Regions from separate parts of the Paenibacillus sp. P3E genome, predicted to be linked through region 1. Evidence: riboswitches for the same ligand, from Rfam matches in the RefSeq annotation. Region 1 holds a riboswitch; the other holds the start of a gene.

Region 1 (5,380 bases):
GCGGAGTAAGTACAGCCGGTTCCGTGGGTATGCTGAGTTGCAACACGTGGACTTTCCCAATAAGTGAACTTCTCTCCATCAAATACAAGGTCAGTTACCATATGGCTATCTTCATCAACATGACCACCCTTGAGCATCACATAGCGCGGTCCCATGGCATGAATAAGTCTGGCTGCTGTCTCGCGGTCTGCCATGCCCGAAATCTTCATTCCGCTCAGAATTTCTGCTTCAGGGATATTGGGTGTTACAGCCAGGGCCAGTGGCAGCAGATAGCGGATCAGTGCCTGTACGGCTTCCTGCTGGAGCAGGGGAGAACCGCCTTTGGCAACCATAACCGGATCAACGACCAAATGGTCCCAGCCATATTGGCTCACCTTTTCGGCAACTGCAAGGATGAGTCCGCTACTGAACAGCATGCCTGTTTTGACAGCATCCGGTGTAAGATCGGTTCCGATGGAATCAAGCTGCGCGGTAACGGCATCCGCTTCCAGCGGATATACGCCTTGAACACCTAAGGTGTTCTGTGCTGTCACTGCAGTAAGCGCGGACATACCGTATACCCCCAGCTCTTGGAAGGTTTTAAGATCGGCCTGAATGCCAGCCCCACCCCCGGAGTCGGAACCGGCAATTGTCAATGCTTTGAATATTTTATTCCTTGTAGGCTCTGTCATCGCAAGCTCTCCTTTGGTGAAAATGTTATCATTGTTCAAGTCGTTGTATGCGGGAGCGCTCTGCGTATACTTCCGGGGTAACGAGAGCCAGCTGATTCAGGAACTCGATCTGGAAGCTGCCGACTCCCTGTTGGCACGACCGACTGGCCGCAATTTCAGCGGCAACGCCATAGAAGGATATAGCTTCTGCAGCTGCTTCCAGCCAGGCGCCGCCGCTAGCTGCCAGGAAAGCGCCGACGACTGCACTGAGCAGGCATCCGGTGCCGGTAACCTTAGTCAGTACAGGGTGGCCGTTGCTGACTACGTAGGTGGTGCTGCCATCCGTGATAACATCCTCTTTGCCGGTGATGATCACCACACAATTCAGCTTCAGCGCAGCTTTTACAGCCAATGCCACCACATCACCGTCTCCGGTACCGGCATCTACACCTTTGATGTTCCAGCTCTCGCCTACCACATGGGCCACTTCAGCGACGTTGCCGCGCAGCGCGGTGATCTGCATTTGGTTGACCAGCCTATGGGTTACTTCGGTGCGGTAAGCAGTGGCTCCGGCACCTACGGGGTCAAGGACAACCGGCACATGATGACGGTTCGCTGCCAGTCCGGCAATTAGCATCGAATCAATGGCGTAGTCATTGAGTGTACCGATATTGAGCACTACAGCACCAGACATAGCGGCAATATCCGCGACTTCTTCATGTGCATCCGCCATAAAAGGCGAAGCCCCGAGTGCCAGCAGTCCGTTCGCACTGAAGTTCGCGACCACAATATTGGTAATGTTATGCACCAGCGGATTGCTGTCCCGCACTTTGGATAAGAAAGACATGAGTATTCCTCCTAAAAGTTTTGTCAGCCTTGCTTCTATGAATTCACTTCGTACAAACTCGCTCCAGAAGCGTAGACTTAGTTATATGAGCATTTATGAATTCTCATTTACAAGTTAATAAAAGCCTCCGCGGTCTTCACCTTGCCATTCAGCAGCCCGTTATCACTCAGCCAGGTTTGTACCTTTTCCCATGATGCAGGGTCCTGATAGCCAAACGGCTCACTGCCGGCGTCCATTAGGGGCAGCAGCAGCTCCAGGCTTTTGGATTCGATGTCTTTGTCGAGTGGAGCCGTTGCATCCTCATGAGCCAGAAGGAGGTTAAGTGCCTCCTGCGGGTGATCCGCAACGAATTGCTGTCCTTTACGTGCTGCCTGGATAAACTTCTGGATATAGCCTTCAGAATTCTGCAGGCCCTGGTCGCTGGCGACCAATACTAGCTCATAATAATCGGGGACGCCGTAATCGGTTGGATTCAGCGAAATGACCGGATGGCCTTCCTTTTCCAGAATCAACTGCTCATGGTTAATAAATCCGCCAATAATGCCATCGACACGCCCGGTTGTAATGGCTGGAATCAGGTCAAAACCCACATCGGTCAGGGTTACTGCTCCAGGATCTCCGCCATCGCTTTTGACCATGGTTTTCAGCATAGCTTCATAGAGTGGGATCGAGGAGTATCCGGCATTTTTGCCTGCCAGGTCCTTTGGGCTCTTGATCCCGCTGTCAGCCGGAACCATCAGATGATTAAGCGGATGTCTGACGATCGCAGCTACGGACTTCACCGGAATCTGCTCACCCCGAGCCATCAGCACCTGCGGCTGGTAACTTAGGGCCAGGTCAACTTTACCTGCGGCTACGAGCTTCAGGGCATCATTGCTGTCAGCGGGCATTTGGATATCCACAGTAAGCCCTTCGTCGGCAAAATAGCCGTTCTGCTGGGCGGCGTACAGGAAGGAGTGGACTGCATTCGGGTACCAGTCGAGCATAATCGTCAGCTTGTGGGGCTGCCCGCCTTGATCCGCTGATGCAGAGCTGGCTGGAGACTTATCATTGCTGTTCCCACAGCCTGTCGCAGCAAGTCCCAGACACAGAAGCAGCAATAAGGGGAGCAAAGGGAGTTTCCTTTTTCTAAAGGGAGGTTCAGAAGGGATCAGTTTCATCGATGAATGCCTCTTTTCTGCAAAATAATTTTTTCGAGCAGCACAATAAATAGAAATAAAACGATACCGAGTGCAGATAAAAGAAATACTGCGGCGAACATTTCCGCACTTTGCAGATTGCCCGCCATCCGCCGGCTGAAATAGCCGAGCCCCCGGCTACCGCCCAGCCATTCCCCAATCGTCGCGCCAATGACGCAGTAGACCATAGAGAGCTTAAGACCAGAGAACAAAGAGGGCAGTGCAGGCGGAATCTGGGTCTTTAGCAGAATTTGCCAGCGGGTCGCACCAAGTGTGAGCAGCAGTTCTTTGTACATAGCACCGCTTTTGCGCAGACCGTCAAAGGTCCCTACTACCACCGGGAAAAAGGCAGTAAGGAAAACCACCGCAACCTTGCTCCATAGGGTATAGCCAAACCACATAATAAAAATGGGTGACAGCGCGATCAGCGGAATGGTCTGACTGATCACCAGCAAAGGGTATAACGCCTTTTCGAGCGGAGTAAACATGTGCATTCCCGTACCCAGCAGCATGCCGCAGGCTGCTGACAGAACAAAGCCGAGCAAAACCTCCTGAAGTGTAGCGGGTAAATGCTCTCCGAAGAGCAGTTCTTTCTGCTCCATAAGTGCCGTCCATATAGCTGTTGGAGCCGGGAGAATGAATGCTGGAACAAGCTTCAGCCATGCAGCGAACTCCCAGCCGGCTAGGGTGACCAGTACCAGCAAGGCAAAGGGGCCATAATCGCGCAGAAAGGTTCTGCTAATAGATACTCTCATGCAGCCTCCGCTCCAAATTCTCCCGCAAAGTAATAAACTTCGGTTCATAGTTCATCCGGTAGTGTCTGGGCCGCGGGATATCCACCGAGAATTCCTGTACACCGCCGCTGCCTCCAGACATCAAGTAAATCCGGTCACTGAGCAGCAGCGCTTCCTCCAGATCGTGGGTGATGAACAGAACCGTTTGCTTAAGACTGCTCCACAATTCCAGGAGCCAGCGGTGCAGTTCACGCTTGGTTATGGCATCCAGTGCTCCAAAAGGCTCATCGAGCAGCATCAGCTCATTTCCAGCGGCAAGGGTACGGAGCATAGCGATCCGCTGACGCATCCCCCCGGACAGCTCCTGCGGGTAGAGCCGCTCTGTACCTTCAAGGCCAAACCGTTCGAGCATCTCACGGATATTCTTTACAGCAACTGCCTTGCTGCCTTTTCGCTTCAGCTCCCAAGGCAGCAGGCAGTTGTCCATCACGGTTCTCCAGGGCAACAGCAGATCCTGCTGCGGCATATAGGCGACCTGGCCCAGGCGCGACGATGGATCGTCAGAGATCATACCGTGAACTTTGAGTTCGCCACCTGTATGCCGAAGCAGACCGGCGATGATTTTGAACAGGGTGCTTTTTCCGCAGCCGCTGGCACCGACAATGGAAATGAATTCGCCCCGGCGGACGTTCATCGAGAGCCTACTGAATACGGGCATCTGCGGTGAAGTGCTGAAAGCATAGGACAGGTTAGTGATAGAGATCATACTCGTATGTATTAAGCCTCCTTTCATTGGCACGCATCTGCTTCCGGGACTTAGGAAGCACAATAAAGACCCATCCGTCTCCAGGGGAGGCAAATGGGTCTGAAAGGTTCAGGCAGTAGGCGTGAAGCGGCACTGCTGATCGTTTCTGTTCCACTTCCCTCCGCTGGTATGATCCAGATCAGGTTCCAAGGGTCCGAAGCTTAAGGCTTCGTCTCAGTCATTAGACTCCCCTAGTGAAATAGCAGGTCAATATTATATTCGCAACTGCTAACTAATATAGCATATTCCAGAATGTTGTCAAAAGAAAGTGTACTCAGGACCGCTGCAGTCCAGTTACGAATAGGGTTAGAATCCCTTCCAGGATATCCTTTTTGCCCGACCCGTGAAGCTTCTGCTGATAGAGATAGAGATCAGGGCTGAGGACCGCGATCAGAGAAGTTGCGGCAAAATGCGGATCAATAGCAATCAGCTTGCCGTCATCAGCAACCCTCCGCAGACGCTCGGCCATAACTGCATTCAGCCGCTGGAAAATCGGATGTTCAAACTGGGTAAGCTGTTTCTTACCCGTGAACTCAGACTTGATCATCTGCAGCAGCTCGGCATGCTGGTCTATGAAATCCACCACTTGTTCAATACTGCTCCGCAGTTCCTCAATGGAGCTGTCTGTTTCTAAAGTGGTTTGGAGCTCCTGCTCCAAACGGGTAAGAAAACGCTCTGAGCTGGTGGAGAGCAGGGCAGAGCAAATTTCACCTTTGTCCGTGAATCTGCGGTAGAGCGAGCCCTGGCCGATTCCTGCCTGCTTGGCAATGCCGTACATACTGACTCCTTCCAGACCGTTCTCAGTAAAAAGCGCTCGGGCGGCCTCAAGAATACGCTGGACATAAGGGTCCTGATTATTCCGGAAGGAGGATGGATTTGATGGTGGTATTGGGTTTGAGGATGGGTTGCTGCCTTGTTCTCTCGGGTTCATGACAGGCTCCTTTCAGAAATACAGTATATATTTACAGGAAATATGTGAACTCCATTGACATAGCGGACAATTGTCCGTAGACTGAAAAATGTAAATACGGACAGTTGTCCGTTTAGAGATATATTATATCGATTAAGCTGCGCTGAGGTCAATAAGTCCACCTGCGCGCAGTTCAATTCAGGAGGAGACAGAGAATGGAGCAATCGCTGAAACCGGAGGCCGATTTTCGCCTGTC
Region 2 (5,380 bases), on a different contig from region 1:
AGGAGAATGGATCATGCCAGAAAATATGCAGACTACCAAAACCTTGCCTCCCCAGGTGCAGGACCGTCAGCCCGGTATCGAGAGCGAGATGAATCCGCGCCCTGAATTTGAAACGTCCAGCTACAAAGCGGCAGGCAAACTGCTGGGTAAGGCGGCGCTCATTACGGGAGGCGACAGCGGCATTGGACGGGCGGTTGCCGTTCATTTTGCCAAAGAAGGTGCGGATGTGGTCATTTCCTATCTGAATGAGCATTCTGATGCCGAAGAGACCAAACGCCAAGTAGAGCAGGAGGGACGGAAGTGTATTCTGATTGCCGGTGACATCGGCGTAGAAGCGTTCTGCCAGAATCTGATCAACCGGGCGGTAGAGGGGCTCGGTAAGCTGGACATCCTGATTAACAATGCGGCCGAGCAGCATCCGCAGGACAAGATCGAGGATATTACCTCTGAGCAGCTGGAGCGGACGTTCCGTACGAATATTTTCTCCATGTTCTATTTGACCAAGGCAGCTATGCCGCATCTGAAAAAAGGCTCCACGATCATCAACACGACGTCGATCACCGCCTACCGCGGCAGTCCGCAGCTGCTGGACTATTCGTCCACCAAAGGCGCGATTCTCAGCTTCACCCGCTCGTTGTCGATGAATCTGGCGGAAAAGGGCATCCGTGTGAATGCTGTTGCTCCGGGTCCGATCTGGACACCGCTGATTCCATCCACATTTGATGCCAAAAAGGTCAGCGAGTTCGGCGGCACACAGCCCATGCAGCGTCCGGGACAACCGGAAGAGCTGGCACCAGCCTACGTCTATCTGGCCTCGGATGATTCATCCTATGTTAGCGGCCAGGTAATGCATGTCAACGGCGGGGAAATTGTCAACGGCTAGAAGTTGCTGTACGGTCAAGTAGGTTTCTGGAAAATATAACAGTTCAAGAGCAGGCCCATGCGGTCTGCTCTTTTTTATGTACCATATAAGATGAAGCTTTGGGTAAAAGGGATAGCTTTTCCGAGGATTAATATGTTAATATGAACCACGTCAGCAATTGAATACTGCAATTGTCCCTAGGGGTGCCGCAAGGCTGAGACGAACGTGACGTTCGGACCCTTTGAACCTGATCTGGTTAAAACCAGCGTAGGAAAGCGGAGAATGAATGAACTGCAGCGGGGTTGTATTTCTTATACCCGTATTCCTGTACAAATTTATGACTGCCTCCTATCGTGGGGGCGGTTTTTTTGTGTTGCGCGTTTTGCTGCAATAGTGTGAAGCAGGAGGTGAAGAAGTGGCGGAAATTCATTTAATATCGGACGGGAAGCTTGAGCTTGGGCGTTTCGTCAGCCTGGCGGCTGCTGTGCATCCGCTCGTGGACTTTATTCATCTGCGGGAAAAGCACCGGTCTGCCCTGGAGCTGCTGAGCATGGCAGAGCAACTGCTGCTTGCAGGAATCCCCGCATCCAGACTGGTCATCAATGACCGGCTGGATGTTGCGCTGGCCGCTGGTGCAGGCGCTGTCCAGCTAGCCTGGCACAGCTTGCCGCCTGCAGCAGTCCGTGCAGCCGCTCCCGGCCTCCGGCTGGGCAGGTCGGTGCACTCCGCGGCAGAAGCAGCGGAAGCAGGCAGGCAGGGGGCGGACTTCTGCCTGTTCGGCCATATTTACCCTACTGGCTGCAAGCCCGGACAGCGGGGGCGCGGTTTGGCGCTCCTGGAGGAAGCGGTGCGCAGCACCCGTATTCCACTGATTGCTATCGGCGGGGTGGAGCCTGGAAATGCAGGTCAAGTGATCCGTCACGGTGCTGCCGGGATTGCGGTCATGTCCGGCATTTGCGGAGCGGATGACCCCGTATCTGCTGCCCGTGCTTACCGGTTGGCGGTCCAGAAGGCGTAGGACCTGTGGTGTATTGTGACTCCAGTAAATCCGTGAATGGTACCACGCCAAGGAGGTGAGAGCGCATGAATCTGATCATTAATGGCAAGCCCGGAGTGGTTGCGGAAGAATGCCGGACCGTTGCCGATCTGTTAAGCCGGCCCGAATGGAGCTTTCGGCTTGTGATCGTGGAACGAAATGGTGAGATTGTCAGCAAGGAGCATTACGGGTCGGAGATATTATGTGAAGGCGACAGGCTGGAGCTGGTACATTTTGTAGGCGGGGGCTGAAGCCATGAGGCTATCATTAAATATTTGAATTTTTTTTACGCTAAAAATTGTCCTTCTATTTTTTACTGAAACGGATACCGTCTTAAAAATGACGGTGAAGCCGTTTCCCTTGTCGAATTTCATCCCAGGAGGCGAGTTCATGTTAGATCCATTGGTGATTGGCGGCATTACGTTATCGAGCCGGCTGTTCATCGGTACCGGCAAATACAGCCGCAATACACTGATTCCCGAGGTGGTTTCAGCTTCAGGCTCACAGGTAATCACGGTAGCTCTGCGCCGTGTAGATCCGGAGAGCCAGGACAATATTATCAGCCATATTCCTTCCCATATGACTCTGCTTCCAAATACTTCGGGTGCGCGCACTGCTGAGGAGGCTGTGCGGATCGCCAGACTGGCCAGAGCCGCAGGCCTTGGCAATTGGGTCAAGATTGAGGTAATCAATGATCAGAAATATCTGCTTCCAGACAACCTGGAGACTATCCGGGCCACAGAAATACTGGCCGCCGAAGGCTTCGTAGTGCTGCCCTATATGAGCCCGGACCTTTCAGCCGCGCTGCGGATGCAAGCAGCGGGGGCCGCCGCCATCATGCCGCTCGGCTCCCCCATCGGCTCGAACCGCGGCTTGCGTACCACAGAGCTGCTGCGCATTCTCATCTCTGAGGTGGATCTACCGGTGATTGTCGACGCCGGCATCGGCCGCCCGTCCGAAGCGGCAGAAGCGATGGAGCTTGGCGCATCCGCTGTGCTGCTCAATACGGCAATCGCTACCGCCCGTGATCCGCTGCTGATGGCTGCGGCCTTCCGTGAGGCGGTAGCTGCAGGCCGCAAGGCCTATTTGGCAGGACTCGGTCCAGTGGAAGAGACGGCTGTAGCGTCTTCGCCATTGACCGGATTTCTGAAGTGACTCACAGGCTAACGGAAATGGGGGAGTAACATGAGTTTTTTTGAACCACTGACTCGTCTGGAGCAACTGCCTTACGGGAGCTTGTGGCAGGAGTACCGGGTGGAGGATGTGAAGCGGGCACTTCTCAAGGATCGTCTGGATGAAAAAGACCTGCAGACCCTGCTGTCTCCGGCTGCGGAATCTTGTCTGGAGGAGATGGCTCAGCGTGCGCAACGGTTGACCCGTTCGCATTTTGGGCATGTGATGCAGCTGTTCACACCGATGTATCTGGCTGATTTCTGTGTGAATCACTGTACGTATTGCAGCTTCAGCTCGATTTATGATTTTCCGAGAAAAAGATTGACTCCGGAGGAGGTCAGACAAGAGGCTATAGCGATCTCCTCCACGGGCCTGCGCCATCTTCTGATTCTGACCGGGGAATCGCGCAAGGATAGTCCGGCCGCTTATGTGAAGGAATGTGTAGAAATTCTGCATGAATACTTCTCTTCTGTCAGTATAGAGGTGAACCCGCTGTCTACTGAGGAGTACCGGGAGCTTAGGGAAGCGGGAGTGGACGGGCTGACCCTGTATCAGGAGGTGTACCATCAGGAAACCTACCGCAAGCTGCATGTGAAAGGTCCCAAAAGAGTCTACCGGAACCGTCTGGATGCCCCCGAACGAGGGTGTCAGGCCGGTTTCCGCTCGGTCAACATCGGTGCGCTTCTGGGCATGTATGATTGGCGCCAGGAAGCCTTCATGACCGCGATGCATGCCCGCTATCTGCAGGACAAATATCCGGAATGTGAAATCGGCTTATCCGCCCCGCGTTTTCGTCCGTATCTGGGCGAGTTCAACCCGGAGAGCGATGTTACCGACCGTGCGCTGGTGCAGATTATTTTGGCGTATCGCCTGTTTCTGCCACGCTCCGGCATTACCCTGTCCACCCGGGAGCCCGCCTTCCTGCGGGATCACCTGATCCATCTTGGAATCACCAAAATGTCGGCAGGTGTCTCCACCGAAGTAGGGGGACACACCCAGGATGGCGGGACTCCGCAATTCGAAATCTCGGATGAACGGAATGTGCAGGAGATCACGGATATGCTTCAGGCAGCCGGCCTGCAGCCCGTCTTTAAGGATTGGGACCTGCTGAAGCTGCAGTCCTAATAAGGGGTGGCTACTATGCTAACTTTCAGAAAAGCATGAAGAGAATCTGTGACTCTGGTGCTATTCCTGCTTGAAGCAGCCTGTTCTGTATCTACAAATTAGAATTTGATTGAGCTCCTACGGGTCCGATCAAAGGAGTCCACTGTTTATAACATGTTGTCCGTGCCATCCATCGGCTGTCCGCCATCCACAGATCCTCCGTCCGTACCGGCGGACAGCTCATCCAGGGACATCTCGAAGCCGGGAGCCATATGAATCAGGAAGTATTCCATCTCCGGCATTTCAAGCCCGCGCAGTTTGGCTGCGGTTTGCACCCTGGCTGCTGCGAATTCACGGTTGCCTGCAGCAACCTCCCAGACGCATTTCAGGTAAGCGTCCAGATGATCTGCCGCTTTGACATAACGCAGCAAAAGGGCATCTTCGGAGCCGGAAGGACTGTCCTGAGGCTGCAGAAGCGGCGCGTAAACAGAAGTAAGCTCCGGCGGAATCATCCCCTTCAGCCGTTCGGCGGCGACCCGCTCCATGTCGCGGAAGCTGGACAGTAGACGCGGATTGTTGTGCTTGACCGGCGTAGCAATATCGCCGGTGAAGACCTCAGTAGCGTCGTGAAACAGCGCCATTGCGGCCGCACGGTCGGCATTCAGCGAGCGGGCGAAGTGGACGTTGCCGATGGAGCAGAGCATATGCGACAGCAGGGCAACCTGGAACGAGTGCTGCGCGACGTTCTCCGGTGCTGTGCTTCGCATAAGGCTCCAGCGCTGGATATATTGAAGCCGGTACAAATAGGCTGAAAAATGGTAATTCAATTTTTACGTAACCCCTTTCATGCGTGGTTTAATATGTTATGATAAAACTAATTGTAACAGAGTTTGGACAACCGCGAACGCATGGAGAGGAGCTGGACTGAAGATGCAGCATTTTGAAGACAGTGTGTATGATCTGATCGTGGAAACCTCAACAAATCTGCCGGGCGATGTGCGCCGGGCAGTAGCCAAGGGACGTGCTCTGGAGGACCGGGCTACCCGCTCCGGCCTCGCGCTCACTACCATTGCACAGAATATTGGCATGGCTGAGCTGCAGGTATCTCCGATCTGTCAGGATACAGGGATGCCGACTTTTATCATTCATACACCTGTGGGTGTGAATCAGATTGAGATGAAGAAGGATATCCATAACGCTATTAT

Evidence for each region. A riboswitch is a leader RNA that binds a small molecule or an ion and turns the genes downstream of it on or off. The one in region 1 is predicted to bind thiamine pyrophosphate.
Region 2: linked by a shared signal. The riboswitch ahead of A3842_RS19880 (thiamine phosphate synthase) and the one ahead of A3842_RS16985 (ABC transporter ATP-binding protein) in region 1 are both predicted to bind thiamine pyrophosphate.

What each region holds. Positions count from the first base shown of each region.
Region 1 covers NZ_LVWH01000170.1:6,748-12,127, reverse strand. Annotated here, with positions in the region: gene thiD (bifunctional hydroxymethylpyrimidine kinase/phosphomethylpyrimidine kinase) at 1-671, opposite strand, end outside; gene thiM (hydroxyethylthiazole kinase) at 700-1,503, opposite strand; gene A3842_RS16995 (ABC transporter substrate-binding protein) at 1,605-2,657, opposite strand; gene A3842_RS16990 (ABC transporter permease) at 2,654-3,430, opposite strand; gene A3842_RS16985 (ABC transporter ATP-binding protein) at 3,414-4,202, opposite strand; TPP riboswitch at 4,314-4,417, opposite strand; gene A3842_RS16980 (TetR/AcrR family transcriptional regulator) at 4,489-5,145, opposite strand; gene A3842_RS16975 (DHA2 family efflux MFS transporter permease subunit) at 5,340-5,380, shown strand, end outside.
Region 2 covers NZ_LVWH01000179.1:33,782-39,161, forward strand. Annotated here, with positions in the region: gene A3842_RS19875 (SDR family oxidoreductase) at 14-883, shown strand; TPP riboswitch at 1,052-1,153, shown strand; gene A3842_RS19880 (thiamine phosphate synthase) at 1,278-1,880, shown strand; gene thiS (sulfur carrier protein ThiS) at 1,946-2,149, shown strand; gene A3842_RS19890 (thiazole synthase) at 2,289-3,053, shown strand; gene thiH (2-iminoacetate synthase ThiH) at 3,084-4,196, shown strand; gene yfbR (5'-deoxynucleotidase) at 4,343-5,002, opposite strand; gene A3842_RS19905 (fumarate hydratase) at 5,106-5,380, shown strand, end outside.